3 regions of the Agarivorans albus genome follow, and region 3 is predicted to be linked to each of the others. Evidence: predicted binding sites of a transcription regulator. Region 3 holds the regulator's gene; each other region holds the start of a gene.
The links. Region 3 encodes FNR, which switches genes on or off when oxygen is low (the NO sensors DNR and NnrR bind a similar motif). Its sites were predicted from a motif close to TTGATCTAGATCAA; they were not measured.
Positions count from the first base shown of each region.

Region 1 (4,614 bases), 1.8 Mb from region 3:
CTTACTATCCAGCTGTCGGGTACGCGCTTTTGGCCTAGCCAAATGTTGGCGGCTTTAGGGGCTAAGCTAAACCAGGTAATGCTGTGATAAAGCGTCCAGGCAAGGCTAAGTAAGTGAAATACTACCCAGCCTGGTTGGCTCATTGCATCTAGCCAACCGTTAAAGGCCTCGGCCCCTTGGCTTAAACGAAATAGACCAAACAGCAATACAAAGCTGTAAATGGCAATCACTAGGCTTGAGCCTTCACGGATGATGTACTTGGTATGAAAAGTATTTTTGAGCCACCAAGTTGCACCCATCTTACGTTCATAAGGTTTACGTTTGCTCATGCTTACTCTCCTGGCTTGAACATGGCTATCACATAGTCTTTAGCGCTATCTACTTTGCCGAGTTGAATAGCGGCGGCCGGATCGACGTCTTTCGGACAGACTTTTGAGCAGTAACCCACAAAGGTACAGCCCCATGCGCCTTCTTCAGCGTTGACTATTTTCATTCGCTCGGCCTTGCCTGCGTCACGGCTGTCTTGGTTGTAGCGGTGTAATAGTGCGAGTGCAGCCGGTCCAGTGAAAGATTTGTCTAAGCCATATTGCGGACATGCCGCGTAACAAAGGCCACAGTTAATGCACATCGAGAATTGACGATATTGCGCCATTTGCTTAGGTGATTGGGTGTGACAGCCATCTTCTAAAGCGCGTGGATTATCGTTGATGATGTAAGGTTTTATGGCTTCTAACTTCTCAATGAAGTCGCTCATGTCTACCACTAAATCACGTTCGATGGGAAAGTTTGCTAGCGCTTCTACCTTCATGCCATTGGGGTAATCACGCAAGAAGGTTTTACAGCCTAACTTAGGAACGCCATCTACCATCATGCCGCAGCTACCACAAATAGCCATGCGGCAAGACCAGCGGTAGCTAAGGGTAGGGTCAAGTTCGTCTTTAATGTAAGCCAAGGCTTCTAGCAGCGACATTTCGCGGGTGTAAGGAACGTCGTAGCTCTGCCATACCGGCTCGTGGTCGCTTTCTGGGCGGTAGCGCAGAATATCGATTTTCATCGTTTCGGCCATGTTAATTTGCCTCCGCTTGTTTTTTGGCTGCTTCTTGGGCATCGGCGGCTGCGCCGTAAACACGTTCGGCAGGTTGAGATTTGGTGATCTTCACATCGCTGTAGCTAATCTCTGGTGCACTGTCAGGGCGGTAATTAGCTAAAGTGTGTTTAAGGAAATTCACATCATCACGCTGCTCATAACCATCAATACGCTGGTGCGAGCCGCGGCTCTCTTTGCGGTTAATCGCCGAGACAGCCATCGCTTCGGCTACGTCTAATAAGTAACCAAGTTCTACAGCGTAGAGCCATTCGGTATTAAACACTTCGCTGTCGTCTACCAACTTAATGTTTTTGTAGCGCTGTTTTAGCTCGGCAATTTTATCGATGGTTTGTTGCATGGTTTCTGCGGTGCGGTAAATGCCCACACCAGCTTCCATGGTACGACCTAACTCGTTGCGAATGTCTGAGGTTTTTTCATCACCTTGATTCGATTTTAAGGCTTGGTACTTAGCCAGAGTTTGCTCTGCTTGCTCAAGCAATGAAGCACTGTCGCTATGCTCACTCACAATGGCATTGCGTGCTGCTGATTCGCCCGCCACCTGACCAAATACGGTTATTTCGGTGAGTGAGTTAGAGCCTAAACGGTTAGCGCCATGCAAGCCAACTGATGAACATTCACCTGCGGCATATAAGCCTTTTAGTGATGTGGCACAACGGCCGTCGGTTTCAATACCGCCCATGGTGTAGTGCACGGTTGGGCGCACTGGAATCGGCTCTTTAACGGGGTCTACGCCCATATAGGCTTTTGCCAATTCGCAAATAAACGGTAAGCGTTCTAGTAAGTAGTCTTCGCCTAAGTGAGTAAGGTCGAGGTTTACGTAGTCGCCATTTGGCCCTTCAATGGTTCGGCCAAGTTGCGCTTCTTGCCAAAAGCACTGGCTTAAACGGTCTCGAGGCCCTAGCTCCATGTATTTGTTTTTAGGTTCGCCAACTGGCGTTTCTGGCCCTAGGCCGTAGTCTTGTAAGTAACGGTAGCCATCTTTGTTGGTAAGAATGCCGCCTTCACCACGACAGCCCTCGGTCATTAAAATGCCTGAGCCGGGTAAACCAGTAGGGTGATATTGGACAAACTCCATATCACGCAGTGCTACGCCATGACGATAAGCTAGGGCCATACCGTCACCAGTCACAATGCCGCCGTTGGTATTAAAGCGATAAACGCGACCTGCACCGCCAGTGGCAATAATCACCGACTTAGCTTGAATAAGCTTGGCTACGCCTTCGGCGATATCTAAGGCGATAACCCCTTTTACTTGGCCGTCTTCTACGACTAGGTCGAGCACAAAATGCTCGTCGTAGCGCTTAATGCTGGGATACTTGGTTGAAGTTTGAAACAAGGTATGAAGAATGTGGAAGCCACTTTTATCGGCTGCAAACCAAGTTCGCTCGATTTTCATGCCACCAAAACGGCGTACGTTTACACTGCCGTCGGGACGACGTGACCAAGGGCAACCCCAGTGCTCTAGTTGAGTAAGTTCTTTGGGAGCGCGCTCAACAAAAAAGTCCACCACGTCTTGTTCACACAACCAATCGCCACCCGATACGGTGTCGTTAAAGTGGTTATCAAAGCTATCGTGATCTTGAGCTACACCTGCAGCACCACCCTCTGCGGCAACGGTGTGGCTGCGCATTGGATATACTTTTGAAATTAATGCTACTTCTAACTCGGGGTGTTGTTCTGCAACTTCAATGGCGGCGCGTAAACCTGCGCCCCCAGCGCCAACAATGGCGACATCAGTTTTGATTACTTCCACGCTTTTCTCCATACGAAATAAGCCTACAATGATTGTGCGGGTATTAGCTTTTTGATGCTTGACTAAAATCAAATATTGACGCTACTTTGTGCAAGCTGCTGAGATAATTTAGCTTTTGAGATATAACTCCCGCTTTTGTTAGCAAAGTGGTATAAAACCCCGCGACAATTTCTAACTCAATGCAGGAAAAAATTTGCATGTCTGAAACACTTTGGCAACCCTCTGCAAGTATTCAAACACTTCAGCAAAGAGCAAAAATCATTAACAAAATCAGATGTTTTTTTGCCAAGCGTGAAGTGATGGAAGTAGACACACCTTGTTTAAGCCAGGCCTGCGTGAGTGACGTGCACTTGCATAGCTTCAGCACAACTTTGTCTGGGCCGGCTGCACCCAAAACCATGCCTTTGTATTTACAAACCTCGCCCGAGTTTCATATGAAGCGTTTATTAGCTGCTGGTAGTGGCTGCATTTATCAGCTGGCAAAAGCTTTTCGTAATGAAGAGGCTGGGCGTTTTCATAACCCAGAGTTCACTATGTTGGAGTGGTACCGTATTGGTTTTGACCATTTTGCCTTAATGGATGAAATGGATGAGTTAATCACCGAGGTCTTGGCTTGTAATAAGGCAGAGCGTTTAAGCTATGTTGAAGCCTTTGAGCGACACCTTGGTATCAATCCCATCAATGCTAGCCAAGCTGAGTTTGTTGCTGTAGCTAAACGCCTATCGGTTGAAGATTTAGTGGTGAATGAGCCTGATCGAGACACCATTTTGCAGCTGTTATTTAGCTTGGGCGTTGAGCCTAAAATTGGCCAGCAGCGCCCTTGCTTTGTTTATCACTTTCCAGCATCACAAGCCGCGCTAGCTAAAATTTCAGCAAAAGACCCGCAAGTAGCAGAGCGCTTTGAGCTGTATTTTAAAGGCATAGAGTTAGCCAATGGCTTTCATGAACTCACCGACGCTAAGGAGCAAGCCGCGCGTTTTGCTAAAGACCAGCAGGTGCGGGAAAATATGGGCTTGGCTGCTGCGCAAGTGGATCAGCATTTTTTAGCTGCTTTAGCGGCAGGCCTCCCCGCTTGTGCAGGCGTTGCTCTAGGCATCGACCGCCTGTTGATGTTGGCATTAGGCACGCCTAACATTCAAGCGGTGCAAAGCTTTAGTGTAGACAGGGCGTAAACAAATAAACGGGAGCTGTGCTCCCGTTTATTTTGGTGTTATAGGAATATCATCATAGCCACATACAGTAGCGCCAAGCCGGTACAGCCAATAATCCCGCCTACTTTTATTAAGTCTTTGGTTTCAATAAAGCCGGTTGAGTAAGCCAAGGCGTTGGGCGGGGTGCTAACGGGTAACATCATGCCTAAGGAAGCCGACAGGGCGACAATAATTAGTAGGGTTGTGATGCCGCCGTCACCATCCAAACCATGCAAGCTGGTGGCAACTGCCGCCGCGATGGGCATAATTAAGTTGGCGGTGGCCGTGTTCGACATAAAGTTCGCCATCACCACACAAATAATCGATAGCACCACAATTACGGCTAAGGTGGGCAGGCTAGCAAAGTCGATAGATGTAGCTATTTTGGCGGCTAAGCCACTTTTTTCTAATGCCATACCCATGGCAATACCACCGGCCACTAACCATAATACGTCCCAGTTAAATAGCTTGAGATCGTCTTTGCCAATGACTCCCGTTAAGGTAAACACCGCTAAAGGAATAATTGCTACCACGTAACTGTTCATGCCGTGCCACGCGGTGCT
Region 1 covers NZ_AP023032.1:551,821-556,434, forward strand. The annotation lists gene K5620_RS02655 (fumarate reductase subunit C) at 1-329, opposite strand, end outside; gene K5620_RS02660 (succinate dehydrogenase/fumarate reductase iron-sulfur subunit) at 332-1,066, opposite strand; gene frdA (fumarate reductase (quinol) flavoprotein subunit) at 1,068-2,861, opposite strand; gene epmA (elongation factor P--(R)-beta-lysine ligase) at 3,059-4,033, shown strand; gene K5620_RS02675 (SLC13 family permease) at 4,072-4,614, opposite strand, start outside.
Region 1: a site for FNR is predicted at 2,920-2,933, ahead of frdA (fumarate reductase (quinol) flavoprotein subunit). Genes of this name have one in related genera too.

Region 2 (4,614 bases), 1.6 Mb from region 3:
AAGTCGCTCACATCTGAGAATTCATGAGGAATTTCAGCTTCTTTCATATTGCGCAACACGGTTTCGGCGATTTGCTTAGCACCTTCACAGCCAGTATTAGGTAGCAATATGGCAAACTCTTCACCGCCATAACGGGCCACTAAATCGGAGCCACGTTTCACTGAGCGACTGATTAACTTAGCCACTTGGCGCAAAGCTTCGTCGCCCTGTTGGTGGCCATAGTTATCGTTATATTGCTTGAAGCAGTCAATATCCAGCAATAACAAACTTAGCTCTACCCCTTCACGACGATGAGTTAGCCACAACTGCAATAATTTCTCATCAAAACTACGGCGGTTAGCTACTTGAGTTAGGCTGTCGATAAAGCTGAGTTCCTGTAACTGCATAATCGCGTCGGCCAGTTGCTGCTCGGTGGCTTTACGCTCGGTAACATCACGAGTGATGAAGATAATGCCGCGCTCGCCACTCACATCATCAAAATAAGGGCCTTTAATCACCTCATACCAAATCTGGTGACCATCATCCAAGTACACTAATTCTTCATACCGGATCGGCTTGCCATCTTCTAAAATTTGACGGTTTTGCAACTGATGTTGTTCTAACTGTTCTTCACTAAGAACCTCGGTAAGGTGTTTGCCTAACAACTCATCACTGGTAAAACCAAACATTTTGGCGAAAGGTTCGTTCCCGCCAACAAAGTTACCTTTATCATCAATAAAGCCCAATGGATCGGGGGTTGAGTTAAACACGGTGCGAATAAGGTTGTTTTGCCGCCCTAACTCTTTCTCGGAGCTGATTCGGTTTTGGTTTTCATGTTCCAGTTTACGGTTAAGCTCGTGCCACTTGGTTACGTCGTAAGACACGTTAAGCACACCTGTCACTTCGTCTTGTTGGTTCTTAAGCGGATAGACATTGTTTTGCAGCAGGATTTGTCGGCTATCTGGCGCACTAAACCATTCGGTATGTTGGCAAGGCTCGCCCGCCAATACTTGGTTGTCATAGGTTTGGCTGCGCTCTAACTCATTACGGGTTAAAAAATCACTCAGCTTCTTACCGGCAAGCTCACCAGGCTTTAAGCCATGAAAGCCTGCCCATGCTTGGTTACAGCCAAGCAAACGCTCATTAGCGTCTTTAAAGTAAATAAATTCTGGAATGGAATTAAGCACGTTTGCAAACAATTTTTGCTCTTGCTCAATTCGATTTAAATAAGAATAACCTTGAGCGTTTTCGTAAGCATTAATGAACCAAACCTCTCGGCCATTATGCGCAGTTAAGCTAGCGTAAAGAAGCAAAACCCGAGTTTGCTGGGGGAAATTAACCAGCCAGTGAACACCTTCAATACTAGCTGAAGACTGATGGGGCTTTAGTAGCTCTAACAATTGCTCGAGGTGGGCAGAATCGAAGAACTGCCAATGTTTACCATTGTTAGCTAGCTGCAGTAATTCACAGACACGAGGATTAGCAAAAATAACCTGTTTGGCTTCTAGGTCAATCATCAGCTGAGCAGCCGGTGACTTCACCATTGCCGCGCGCTGAGCACGCACCTTTCTGCGAGCTAAGGCCCACATAACAATAACGATGACTAGCAGTATGCTAAGTAATGCTATTGTTGCCTGCATCCAGACTGTTGGATAAAAGTTTTCGTGCATCGATTGTCCATTTTTTCTGCAACCGCTGCTACTTTACCTGATTATATGACATAAGAAAATAATCATTTACTAAACAAGCAATTAGCTCACATTTACTGCATCACATTCTAACTTAATGCGCTACCTTGGGGGCCATCAAAGGCCAACTTTTTGGCAATATCTGTGAGGGCTAACCACTTGTTTTGGCACCAATTTGGCGCCAGTAAAACCGGCGGCCGAGCATGGGCACTTACACGGTGATAAACCACATGTTCAGGGGTATGGCGAATAAGATTTACCGCTTGTTCAACGTAGTGCTGCTGGCTCATGGTATCTAAGCGGCCTGCTCGCCACGCTTTAGCCATGGTGCTGCCCTCAACCACATGTAAAGGATGCAACTTAATACCAGCAATATCTTCGGCAAGTACCGCCTCAAGTGATTGCATATAATGTTCAGGCTCTTCGCCCGGTAAACCCAAAATAAGATGGGCGCATACTTTTAAACCGTATTGGTGGGCACGGGCTACAGCCTTTCGAAACGCCGCAAAATCATGACCACGGTTTATTTTCTTTAAAGTTTCATCATGGGCAGTTTGAACACCTAGCTCTAGCCAAACTTCTTTACCTTGAGCCTGATACTCTGCCAGCATTTCTAACACCGCTTCGGGTACGCAATCTGGGCGGGTACCAATGCATAAACCCACCACAGACTCATCGGCTAAAGCTTGCTGATACATCCCACGCAAATATTCTACTTCGGCATAGGTGCTGGTATAGGCCTGAAAGTAGGCTAAATAGCGGATATCTTTATGTTTTAGCTCAGCCTTGCGTGCATCCAGCTGCTCGCCAATCGACATCATTTGCTGTTGCGGTTTAACAAAAGCGTCTACGTTGCAAAAGGTACAGCCACCTTTACCAATACTGCCATCGCGATTTGGGCAGGTGAAATCGCCATCCACACTTAGCTTGCGCACTCGCCCGCTAAAATGTTGCTTAATATGACGACCTAAGGTGTTTACATATAAATCTAGCTGCACAGCTTTCACTCTTTAATAAGGTGGGAAAAACCCAAAACGGCGGCTAGTCTACTGGCAGGAGCCAGCTAGGTCTTAGTTGTAGATCAAGAGAGCACAACATTTAGACATTAGATGATCAACAACAGCGCTCTCAATTGCTCCTCAGCAAAGATAAACAGCACCTCTTGAAGCTGCTATACTGCGTGCCGCTAATACAGTCGCACCTAGGAATCAACATGAGCTCTCAAGCATTAATCGACGCAAATGACCGTCTAACCACTAAACAGCGTTATCAAAGCTTTATCGAACAAGCCCGTAAGGCCCAACAGGTTTGGACCTTAAGTGACGAACAGGGTTGTTTGATTATCGAAACCGGTGACGAAAAAGTATTACTGCTGTGGAGCGAGCAAGCACTTGCCGAACACTGGGCCAGTAAAGATCACGCCAACTTTAAAGCCCTAGCCATTAGTTTGAGTGACTTGACCGAGAAGTGGCTCCCAGGAATGGCCAACGATGGTTTTGACCTAGCAGTGGCTCCTAGCTTTGCCGGTGAAGGCACAATTGTTGCGCCCTTAGATCTTGCCGACGAGCTAAGCAGCGGAAAAATCAAGTAAGCCGAGTATTTACCGCGCTTAAGTCCAAAGCAGTTTTTTTAGTAAGGACTTAAGTGTAGAATCTTCGGCTCGAAAATTGTTCATAGCGCCCAAACGGGTACAGAAATACATACAGGTTAAATTATGACGACAACGGTTAATCCATTATTAGAAGATTTGAAGGCGCGCGGCCTAGTTGCTCAATGCACTGCCGACGAAGAACTGGCCGAACACCTTTCTAGTGGAGCCCGCACCCTGTATTGTGGCTTTGACCCAACTGCCGACAGCCTGCACATTGGTAGCCTAGTGCCACTACTTATGCTTAAGCGTTTCCAACAAGCTGGTCACAAGCCCTTAGCCTTGGTGGGTGGTGCAACCGGTTTAATTGGTGACCCAAGCTTTAAAGCCGCAGAGCGTAAACTAAACAGTGATGACGTAGTTACCGGCTGGGTAGGCAAACTGCAGAAGCAAGTTAGCCAGTTTATTGAGTTTGGCGACCAAGCAAATGCAGCCAAGGTAATTAACAACCTAGATTGGATTGGCAAAGTAAACGTAATTGATTTCATGCGTAACGTAGGTAAACACTTTAGCGTTAACGCCATGATCAAAAAAGAATCGGTAAAACAGCGTATCGACCGTGATGAGTCGGGTATCTCGTTCACCGAGTTCAGCTACATGTTGCTGCAGTCTTACGACTTTGCCGAGCTTAGCGACAAAGAAAACACCACCTTACAAATTGGTGGCTCTGATCAGTGGGGCAACATCACTGGCGGTATTGACCTAGCTCGACGCATGTACAGCAACAAAGTATATGGCCTAACAATGCCATTAGTGACCAAAGCCGACGGCACTAAGTTTGGTAAAACCGAAACGGGTACCATTTGGTTAGATCCTAAGCGTACCTCGCCTTACGCGTTCTACCAATTCTGGATTAACACGGCGGATGCCGACGTATATTCGTTCTTGCGTTACTTCACCTTTATCGACGTAGCCGAAATTGCAGCCATTGAAGAGCGTGATAAAGCCGCCCAAGGTCGCCCAGAAGCGCAAGGTATTTTAGCCAAAGAAGTAACTCGTTTAGTGCATGGAGAAGAAGGCTTAGCCTCAGCAATGCGGATTACTCAAGCGCTATTCTCTGGCGACTTAGCCTCTCTCAGTGAGTCAGATTTAGAGCAGCTAGCCCAAGATGGTTTGCCTACCACTCAACTTGAACAAAGCGAAGCTGGTTTAGTTGAGCTACTTACAGCGAGTGAGTTAGCTAAATCAAATAAAATGGCGCGCGAATTTATTGGTAACGGCGCAGTGTCTGTAAACGGCGAAAAGCTAAACGACCCTCAGCTAACCTTGCAAGCCAGCGATGCCTTATACGGTAAGTAT
Region 2 covers NZ_AP023032.1:3,978,324-3,982,937, forward strand. The annotation lists gene K5620_RS18025 (sensor domain-containing diguanylate cyclase) at 1-1,649, opposite strand, end outside; gene mnmL (tRNA modification radical SAM protein MnmL/YtqA) at 1,757-2,665, opposite strand; gene K5620_RS18035 (DUF2750 domain-containing protein) at 2,881-3,258, shown strand; gene tyrS (tyrosine--tRNA ligase) at 3,382-4,614, shown strand, end outside.
Region 2: a site for FNR is predicted at 2,739-2,752, ahead of mnmL (tRNA modification radical SAM protein MnmL/YtqA). Genes of this name have one in related genera too.

Region 3 (4,614 bases):
CTACGCAAACGCGAACACAGTGAACAAGTTGTTTTCCCTTCTGGTATTTTGTCTTTAACTATCGAATAAGTGTCTTCTTCTACGATTTTGTATTCAATATCTAAGCCTTTTAGATATTCAGGCAAAATATGCTCTGGGAAACCCGGTTGTTTTTGATCTAGATTGACAGCAACTACATCAAAGTTTATCGGAGCATGGGCGCGTAGGTTTAATAGTATGTCTAGCATTGCATAACTGTCTTTACCACCGGATAAACAAACCATTATTTTGTCGCCATCTTCAATCATGTTGTAGTCGGCAATAGCTTGTCCAACATGACGTCGAATTCGCTTTTGTAGCTTGTTGTGGTTGTATTGTTGTTTTGCTGTAACTGACATAGTGTGTTCCCAATAAAAAAGCGGGGCTATTATATAACCCCGCTTTGCTTAAGCAATGTTTAACGTCAGTTTAGCTTTATCTATTTTTGAAAAGGACTGACAAAATTTTGCGGTTTAAGCGCCAATAAATCGCAGTCTAATTGGTCGATAACGTGTTCAGCGGTATTGCCAATAAGTGCAGCACTAAACCCGCTTCTACCTGAGGTACCCAAAATAACAATTTCTGCATCTATCTCGTTTGCTACTTCAGGGATTACATCGTCAGGTAAACCTTCCTCAAGGTGTGTGGTGACCACTTGCTCAAATTGTTCTTCAACAAATTTGTTAAGCGCGGTTTTATGAAACTCCATGACGTTCTTATTGTACTTAAGCGGATCAAAGTCTGGCAGCTCTATCGCAATATTTACCGGTGCTGCAGGATAGGCAGTTACCACATGTAAATTTGCGTCTAGCAACTTACTTAGGTCTTTTGCTTCGTTAGCGATTCGCTCGTTTAATTTGTGGTGCTCTTCATCTTCTGCTCCTGCGTGGATCGCAGCAACAATTTTACCCTCGGTTGGCCAGTCATGTTCTTTTACCATTAACACTGGAGTGGGGCATTTACGCAAAATATGCCAATCGTTCGGGGTAAAAATAATCGACTGTAAAGTAGGGTGCGGGTGTGTCGCTTTAACGACTAGGTCGTGACCAAAGTCGAGAACTTCTTCAATGACACTTTCGTATAAGCGATTGTTCCAAACTACTTTGGTTTCTATTTCTATCCCAGCAGTGTTTGTTGCAGCTATTACTTCATTTAGCCAAACATTACGTTCTTCTATCACTCCTGAACGCATAGCTTCGCGCTCTTCTCCAGATAACATGGATGTCATCTCGTAAGAAAAGTCGTAAATAGTAAGTAGAGCTTTGATTTTTGCTTTGTCTTCTTTCTGCGCAAGAAAAACAGCACGAGACAAGGCCGCCTGGGTGTCGTGAAGAGGGTCGATGACCACTAAAATATTACGATACTTAATCATAAAGCAGCTCCTAGAATCTTCTGGAATAGCTACTTAACTTTAGCTTAATTTGGTAGGAATAAATTAGATATAGTTAACACTGACCTAGATTTCTTTCGATAGATTGATGTAAATCAGGTCAGTGTTATTAGGTACTTAGCTTTGTTTAGTACCAGCTAGTTGGCGTAGTGCATCACGATCAGTGATTGAAATGTATTTACCTTTTACTGCAATCATATCTGCTTTTTGGAAACGACCAAGTAAACGGGAAATGGTTTCTACAGTTAGCCCTAAATAATTACCGATATCACCACGAGTCATAGTCAGACGAAATTCTCTTGGAGAAAAACCTCGCTCCGAAAAGCGTTGTGATAAACCGTAAATAAAGGCAGCTAAACGTTCTTCTGCATTCTTTTTGCTTAGTAGCAAAATCATTTCTTGGTCTGCAACAATTTCATTACTCATTAAGCGCATCATTTGACGGCGTAACTTAGGCATTGTGGCAGACAATTCATCCATGGTGTCGAAAGGAATTTCACATACCATTGATGTTTCAAGTGCCTGAGCAAAACTAGGGTGCTCTTGGCTGTTAATGGCATCAAAGCCAACTAGGTCGCCAGCTAAGTGAAAACCGGTGATCTGTTCATCACCTTGTTCAGTAATGGTGTAGGACTTAATTGTACCTGAGCGAATGGCGTATAAGCTTTTTAGCTTATCGCCTGCAGCAAATATTTCTTCGCCTTTCTGAATAGGCTTTTTACGCTCGATAATGCTATCTAAGCGATCTAGCTCGGTCTCATTAAGAGAGAAAGGGATACATAACTGGGCGATACTGCAATCTTGGCAGTGAATTTCACAACCACCAGTTTGGATTCTTTGACTAGCTTTTGGGTTAATGCTCATACTCAAACTATGCTATAGGAGTTCGAGGCAATTCTACTCTTTATGTAATAAATTTTCTAGATCTATTGCTACAACAATGTAACAACTTGGTAGATCCCTAAACTCAAAACACTCAGTCCAGAACAAACTTGTAATACGCGATTTGTCATTAGTTTAGTTAGTTGCTGGCCCAGTAATACGGCTAACAGCATCACACTAAACGTACCTAAACCAAAACTAAACATCACGCCCGCTCCGTTTAGCCAATGAGCCTGGCTAGCACTTAATACCAATGTTGAATAAACCAAACCGCAAGGTAGCCAACCCCATAACATGCCTAATGGTAAACTGGCTGCTGGGTGTTGCAGTGCCAACATCTTACTTGCTTTAGGCTGCACCTTTGACCACAAACCTTTGCCAAGTTGTTCCACTGGCGTGAGAATTGACCACCATCGAGTAAGGTGGATACCCAGTAAAATGAGCATTATCGCTGCGAACCATTGTAAAGCTACTAGCATATAAAACGATTGATGAACTTGGCTAATTGCTTGTATGGAACCAGCAACAATAGCGCCGGCAATAGAGTAGCTTAGGATCCGACCTAGGTTAAAACCGATACTTACTAAAAGTTTATTGGAAGAGTTATTAGCACGAGAACCTAGTATGCATGCGATGCCGCCACACATTGCTATGCAGTGTGTGGCGCCTAATAAGCCGGTGATAAAAGCTGCTACAAAATCAGTCTGTAGGATCATTGTCTTGTTTGGTTTTGTTCTTATCATCAAACAAAATGTTGATACCTTGGCGGTCTAAATCTTCAAATTGTTCGCTTTTAACAGCCCAGAAAAATATACCAATTCCTACACATACAAAGATCAGGGCGATGGGGATCAAGACAAATATAATACTCATTGCTTGTTTAACCTTAAGGAATTAGTGAGTACCGCTAAAGACGATAATGACATACCGATAGCAGCCATATAAGGAGTAACAATTCCAGCCACTGCTAAGGGCAATATTAAGGCATTATACCCTAAGGCCCATGCGAGGTTTTGAGCAATAATCTTTTTAGTCTTTTTGGCGAGATCCATGGCGGTGAGCAAAGTAGAAAGCTTGCTACCCAACAACACAGCGTCAGCACTTGATTTAGCGATGTCGGTGCCCAAACCCATAGCAACCGAAAGCGGTGCGGCGGCCAAAACTGGACCGTCGTTTACTCCATCACCAAGCATTAATAGGTGGGGGGAGTTTTGCGTTTTAGTTTTAACTACTTCGAGTTTTTGTTGGGGTAAAGCGCCGCTAGCAATGTCAGTGATATGTAACTGTTTTGCAACATATTCCACCTGCGCGGAGTCATCCCCAGTTAACATAGAAAGTGAAATATCTCGCGCCTTTAAACCCTGTGAAAAACTAACAGCGTCCTTTTTAATGGTATCTGAAAGATAAACCCTAGCAGCCAACTTATCTTCGACCATTAACACCAACTCGAGCATTCCGGCTATTGGCTCAGCAGCTTGACCACAAAAGGAAGCTTTACCTAGTTTCAACTTTTTACCGTCTACTTCTCCACTCAAACCTAAGCCAGTATGGTGCTCAATATTAGTTGCAGCGTAACCTTGGTATTCGCTGAAGGCATTAGCAATGGGATGGGAGCTTTGTGCTTCTAGAGCACCAATCAGATTAAGAGTTGTTAACTCATTAACATCGCCAAGGCAGTTCACTTGTTTAATCTGTAACTTGCCCTCGGTAAGTGTTCCTGTTTTATCAGATACCACAGACGTAACTTTGGCCAAACTTTCCAACACGTGTCCCCGTTTAACCAATAAGCCTGTTTTTGATAGTTTGTGTGTAGCTGCAGTTAGTGCTGCTGGGGTTGCTAAAGATAAGGCACAGGGACAAGTAGCAACTAAAACCGCCAAGGTAATCCAGAACGCATCTTCTGGTGAGTGAAAATGCCAGTAGGTGTAGGTAAGTGCAGCAATCACCAACAAACCAAAAACAAAGTAGCGAGCTACGCTATCGGCTATTGTTGCTATCTTAGGTTTTTCGCTTTGAGCTTGCTCTTGCAAACGCATGATATTGGCAATAAAGGTGTTTTGAGATACCGCTTCAACTTCTAAATGAACGGTTTGTTCATGGTTAATGGTGCCGGCAAAAACCTGATCACCTAGCTTCTTAGTGATAGGCAATGATTCGCCGGTAAGCGAAGACTCATCAAATTCACTCTCACCAAACACAACTTGTCCATCGGCAGGTACTACTTCGCCGGGTAAAATCACGATAATGTCTGATTGTTTAAGCTGGCTCGCCGCAACCTTTTGTTGCTGACCGGTCTCATCAATTTGCATGGCTAACTTAGGCAC
Region 3 covers NZ_AP023032.1:2,360,922-2,365,535, reverse strand. The annotation lists gene ttcA (tRNA 2-thiocytidine(32) synthetase TtcA) at 1-377, opposite strand, end outside; gene uspE (universal stress protein UspE) at 458-1,390, opposite strand; gene fnr (fumarate/nitrate reduction transcriptional regulator Fnr) at 1,526-2,272, opposite strand; gene K5620_RS10850 (sulfite exporter TauE/SafE family protein) at 2,341-3,006, opposite strand; gene ccoS (cbb3-type cytochrome oxidase assembly protein CcoS) at 2,990-3,163, opposite strand; gene K5620_RS10840 (heavy metal translocating P-type ATPase) at 3,160-4,614, opposite strand, start outside.